One region of the Bacillus sp. EB V-12 genome, then DNA from elsewhere that is predicted to be linked to it. Evidence: riboswitches for the same ligand, from Rfam matches in the RefSeq annotation. Region 1 holds a riboswitch; the other holds the start of a gene.
The links. A riboswitch is a leader RNA that binds a small molecule or an ion and turns the genes downstream of it on or off. The one in region 1 is predicted to bind S-adenosylmethionine.

Region 1 (3,195 bases):
CGAGCTGTTTCTTCTTCATTTACTAAATCACGTCTTTTCTTCTCTTCATTAAATACGAGGACTGGATCAAATTGTTCTTTGTATAAATCAAGCAGCGTAACTGAATGATTTGTTTCCGGTAGTCCTTTTTGCACATGATTGAAAATCGCCGCGTTAAAACTTGAAGGATTAGGATGAGCGTATACAATTAGTACGTTCACTACATAACAACTCCCTCTATACGTTAAAGTTTCTCCTTCTTTAACATCTTCTCTACAATTTGCACGTTTTTCGAACTTTGCAATAATCGATTCAATAATATAAGTAATTCTTCTTTTTCTAAATCTTTCAGTTTCTCTTTAACTGCACTCTCACCAGCACCTTGAATATCATAAACAACTGCCGCCATATGCTTACAAAGATTCTCATATGGACATTCGCAGCTACTTTCTGAAAAATCTTCGAGATCGATAACTACTTCATAATTTCCGGCATTTCCAGTAACGAAAGCAAACACTTTTTTATCATGTATTTCAACATCTTCTACATGTCCATCTTCATAATATTCATATCCCTTATCTACAATGTACTTTGGGATCCATTTCGTTATATCTTTTAATAAGTAAGCGTACATAATTGTACCCCTTCCTTTAATTCCCTTTTGACTTCAAAAATCCTGTATGTTATTCTAATAACCGTCAAATAGCAAGTCTATATGACAAAACGACTGACACCTATTCGGCGAAGGTGTCTCTTTTCATTTGCAGCCGATATGAATTGCCTCTTTCAGGCACATTCAATTTTTGACACTACACACTCAACACCATTCCCTGTATCAGGCTGCTTTAGCAGTCTTTTACTCTACATACTCCGTTATTTTAAGAAAAAAAGAGAGCTTAGCTCCCTTTTCTCGCCTTATACAATACCCCTTTTTCAGCATAGAGATATTCATCAGCTAATGTAATTTTCCCATCCAGTTTTAGTTCGTCTAATAATCTTGATAAATAAAATTGATGCAACATCTTTTTCGTGAATTTTCCTTCATGATGCGAAACGATATGTTCTTGAATATCTAACAATGATATCGGCTTATCTTGCTCTATCATATATTCATAAACTGTACTACGCAGTTTTACGTATTTTTCGAGTGTCACAGTAATGCGCAACCCCTTTCTTCTTAATATAAATTTTCGTAATCGGTTTTTTTGCAATAAAAAAACCTCTCCGATAAGAAGAAGTTACGTATATATCTTCGTCTTATCTCCCAGAACAAATATGTTCTGCTGGAATTAGCACCTGCATCGCGGTTGCTGGGTTTCATCGGGCCAGTCCCTCCACCTCTCTGGATAAGAAAATATTCACTTAATTCTTACTATACGTAATTCCACTTTAATTGTCAAACAAATATAATAAATATAACAAATTATATTTTCTTCCTTACTGTTCATACTACCCATATACGAACATGCAAGGAGGATTATGAAATGCATCAAAATGCTCGCGGATATGTACAAGATTCTTTTCAATCATTACAAGAAGCTAAAAATTGTTTAGAAGAAGCGCTCGAAACAGTTGAAAAAGATTTTAATCGCGCTCGTATTGAACAATCACTTTATGCTGTTGAACAAGCTATTCAACGTTGCGAGTACACCGTTCACATTTTAGAAAAAGATTAAAAACTTCCCATCAATTGATGGGAAGTTTTTTCAAATGGCATACTTCATAATTATTGCCGTTATGATTAAAAAATATACAGAATTAGCAATTTCTAAAATTCCTACTTTTATAATAGAAATTTTTTTGCCATACAACACAATTGCTCGAATGACACTTGGTATAAAAATAAGAGAACACCACGGATTAATCGCAAATACAATTATCGTTAATACGATATGATATCCCCAAGATATAAGACGATACTTCGGATTATTTTTTTCACGAATCATCGTTTTCACATAGAACGTACTACCTAAAAAGTATAAAAATGAAATAAGTGCAATAAATATAGCTGTATGATCGATTTGCTTCATTGAAAAGTAATAACTAATTAACCCACCGATACAAAACACAATAATCGCACAAATATCATTTAATAGTGCTCTTTCATTTTTTTGACGAGCGTAATACATATTCACTATAAATAATGGAATCATTACTATTACGAATAAAAGAATTCGCCACTCATATAATAAAGAAATCGTCCCAAATAGGAACGCAATAATAAAATAAACAATGGCAGCTTGTAAAAACTCTTTTTTTCGTCTTTGCTTTATGTACGTAAGAAATGGATACGTGGCTAAATAGATAAAGAACCACGCTAAAAACAATGGAATATGATAAATAGTAGGTTTCCCAAGTATGACACTTAATAAAAGAGGCATAACAAGCATAGCCCATGCACCATGTTGCTTCGGAATAACTAACTTCATTAACTATACACCTCCCTTTTGAAAAAAGTTCTCACCTACAATTATACAAATAATTTTATATAATAGCGGATGCATATTGAATCGATTTTTTGACAAAAAAATGCTCCTTACATTATGTAAGAAGCATGAAAGAGGCAAACGAATATGTAAGTCGCGACCCTACCTTATATGAGTATGCTTTTCTATGTCACGTTATGCTCATCTAATATACCGTATTTCTTTTTAAATCTTGTAAGAATCGTAATCCATGAAGTACTAAATAGTAATAAGAAAATAACATTCGAAATCGCATGGCTCAAATCAAAGTAAAAACTTGCGATATAATACGAAATGAAAGTTTCCCATGTTGCTTCTCGTATAAAACCGAGAAGGCCCCAGAAATTCATAATCCAGCCAAATAAAAAGCCAACAATTACTCCGTAAAGAAGTCTCCCCCATAGCTTTTTCATAAAAAATGTATTACGAAGTAAACCTGCTATAAAACCAATCATGCCCCACGAAAACATTTGCCACGGTGTCCATGGACCTTGTCCCAAAAAAATATTAGATACGATTGCTGCTGTAGCACCAATCATAAAACCAGTTTCACTTCCAAATACAATTGCAGAAACGATAATGACAAAAGAAGTTGGTTGTACACTTGGTAAAATAGAAAATGGTACCCGGCTTACTGCTGCAATTGCCGCTAATACAGCAACGAGAACAATTTCACGTGAAACAAACGCCTTTCTTTCAAAACGGATATAGAAAGGTAACATAATAACCGCTAATATAAACAAACTACTTA
Region 2 (3,195 bases), on a different contig from region 1:
CCTTCAAGACACAGAAAAACTTTGCCAGCAATTTATTCATTCTTCGGACTCTAAGAGCTATATCATTGAAGAAAAATCTACGCATCTTTCAATTGGTATTACTTCTTTAATTCATATTGATTCGTATAACCGAAACGCTGAATGTATTATTGATATTGGTAACAAGGATTACTGGGGGCAAGGTTATGGGAAGGAAGCTTTCACCTTATTATTGGATTATGCATTTTTAGAATTAAATTTACATCGCCTTTCTTTACGAGTATTTTCTTTTAACGATAGAGCAATTAAATTATATAAATCACTCGGTTTTCAACATGAAGGAACTTGTAAAGAAGCTATATTCCGCAATGGCAATTGGCATGACATTGAACTCTTCGCTTTATTCCAACGTAATTATAAATAAAAAAAGCTTTGCGCTCACCGCGCAAAGCTTTTTTTCATATATTATAGACCAGCTTGCTCTTTTAAAGCTGCTGCTTTGTCTGTACGCTCCCATGATAGATCTACATCAGTACGTCCGAAGTGGCCGTAAGCTGCTGTTTGTTTGTAAATTGGGCGACGTAAGTCTAGCATTTTAATAATACCAGCTGGGCGAAGATCGAAGTTGTTACGAACTAGTTCTACTAGTACGTCTTCAGATACTTTACCAGTGCCGAATGTATCAACTGAAATTGATACTGGTTGTGCTACACCGATTGCGTATGCAAGTTGCACTTCTGCTTTTTCAGCAAGACCAGCTGCTACGATGTTTTTCGCAACATAACGAGCTGCATATGCTGCAGAACGGTCAACTTTCGTTGCATCTTTACCAGAGAATGCACCGCCACCGTGGCGAGCGTATCCACCGTAAGTATCAACGATGATTTTACGTCCTGTTAAACCAGCATCACCTTGTGGTCCACCAATTACGAAGCGGCCAGTTGGGTTAATGAAGAATTTCGTTTCTCCATCCATTAATTCTGCTGGTACTACAGCTTTAATTACGTGCTCTTTTAAGTCGCGATCGATTTCTTCCCATGTAACATCTGGGTGATGTTGTGTAGAAATTACGATAGTATCAACACGTACTGGTTTACCATTTTCATCATACTCAACTGTAACTTGCGTTTTTCCATCCGGACGTAGGTATGATAATGTATCATCTTTACGTACTTCAGTTAAACGGCGAGCTAATTTGTGAGCAAGCGAGATTGGAAGTGGCATTAACTCTTGTGTTTCATTACATGCGAAACCAAACATTAAACCTTGGTCTCCTGCACCAATTGCCTCAATCTCAGCGTCAGTCATTTGACCTTCGCGTGCTTCTAGCGCTTGGTCAACACCCATAGCGATGTCAGCAGATTGCTCATCGATAGATGTTAAAACTGCACAAGTTTCTGCATCGAATCCGTATTTTGCGCGTGTGTAACCAATGCCTTGAATTGTTTCACGAACGATTTTTGGAATATCTACGTAAGTAGAAGTCGTAATTTCCCCCGCTACCAATACTAAACCAGTTGTTACAGTTGTTTCACAAGCTACACGTGCATTTGCGTCTTTTGATAAGATCGCATCTAAAATTGAATCAGAAATTTGGTCACAAATTTTATCTGGATGTCCTTCAGTTACAGACTCAGATGTGAACAGATGACGTTTTTTTGTCATGTGGTAAACCTCCCTACAGTAATTGTATATATTGTACGGAACTCATCCTTAATTTGCCACAAACTGCGACATACATTTATTCTCCCACACAAGCATACAGAAAAACCTTTCCTACTTTACATAGAGGAAAGGTTTAATTTGCTACTTGCATACTGCTTTTTGCCCTTCGCTCTTATCGTTCGAGACCTGTAGCCTCGCACAGGTTTTAGCACCTATTCACCTGCATTTATCAATACAAGTGAGGTTGCTGGGCTTCATCGGGCCTGTCCCTCCGCCAGCTCGGGATAAGAGAGTATCCGTCCCAACCTATACTAAAGAAATGATATTCATTTGTCAATTAATATTCACATTTTCCTGAAAGTTTTTCTCAATACGCCTGAAATGAAATATTAATAGGGAAATAATGCATTCACACAAACAAAAAGAAATAAATAGTATACATTATTTATATAATTGTGTTATACTCTTGTTGGGGATTACGAGAAATATTTCATTAAATGAAAAGGATGGTATATAAATATGAGTACTGTGAATGTCCAAATTGGTTTACACGAATTATTGAACGGAAGCAATGCACAGATTCAACTAAGTGTTCCGCAATTAGTGGAAAAAGTATTAATGCGAAATGAAGGGAAATTAACTTCGACTGGTGCCGTTTCTGCTTCAACTGGAAAATATACAGGACGTTCTCCTAAAGATAAATTTATTGTGAAAGAAGCATCGGTTGCTGACAAAATTGCTTGGGGAGCTGTGAACCAACCGATTTCTGAAGAACATTTTAATAAATTATATACTAAAGTTTTAGAATACTTAAAAGAAAAAGAAGAGTTATTCGTCTTCAAAGGATTTGCAGGCGCTGACCGCAATTACCGCCTACCAATTCAAGTTATTAATGAATATGCATGGCACAATTTATTTGTACATCAATTATTCATTCGTCCAACTGAAGAAGAATTAACAACTCATGAGTCAGGGTTCACAATTGTTTCTGCACCGAACTTCAAAGCTGATCCAGCTGTTGACGGTACAAACTCTGAAGCATTCATTATGGTTTCATTCGAAAAACGTATTGTACTAATTGGTGGTACAGAATACGCTGGAGAAATGAAAAAATCAATCTTCTCTATTATGAACTTCTTACTACCTGAACAAGATATTCTTTCTATGCATTGCTCTGCAAACGTAGGTGAAGAAGGCGACGTAGCACTATTCTTCGGTTTATCTGGAACAGGTAAAACAACATTATCTGCTGATCCAAACCGTAAATTAATCGGTGATGATGAGCACGGTTGGTCTGATAACGGTGTATTCAATATTGAAGGCGGTTGCTACGCGAAATGTGTAAACCTTTCTCACGAGAAAGAACCACAAATTTTCGATGCAATCACATTTGGATCTGTTTTAGAAAACGTTATCATTAATGACCAAACACGTATCGCCGACTACAACGATACTACTTTAACAGAAAATACTCGTGCTGCATACCCTATGCATGCGATCGACAATATCGTACTGCCAAGTGTTGCTGGACACCCAAATACAATTATTTTC

Region 2: it holds a riboswitch for S-adenosylmethionine, as region 1 does, so the genes downstream of both, metK (methionine adenosyltransferase) here and ACZDYH_RS24320 (hypothetical protein) in region 1, are expected to answer to the same signal.

What each region holds. Positions count from the first base shown of each region.
Region 1 covers NZ_JBUXJL010000010.1:86,195-89,389, reverse strand. The annotation lists gene ACZDYH_RS24330 (NAD(P)H-dependent oxidoreductase) at 1-200, opposite strand, end outside; gene ACZDYH_RS24325 (SWIM zinc finger family protein) at 224-613, opposite strand; gene ACZDYH_RS24320 (hypothetical protein) at 876-1,133, opposite strand; SAM riboswitch class I at 1,234-1,332, opposite strand; gene ACZDYH_RS24315 (hypothetical protein) at 1,464-1,655, shown strand; gene ACZDYH_RS24310 (YwiC-like family protein) at 1,686-2,408, opposite strand; gene ACZDYH_RS24305 (ECF transporter S component) at 2,591-3,195, opposite strand, start outside.
Region 2 covers NZ_JBUXJL010000011.1:100,067-103,261, reverse strand. The annotation lists gene ACZDYH_RS25385 (GNAT family N-acetyltransferase) at 1-403, shown strand, start outside; gene metK (methionine adenosyltransferase) at 445-1,644, opposite strand; SAM riboswitch class I at 1,814-1,935, opposite strand; gene pckA (phosphoenolpyruvate carboxykinase (ATP)) at 2,164-3,195, shown strand, end outside.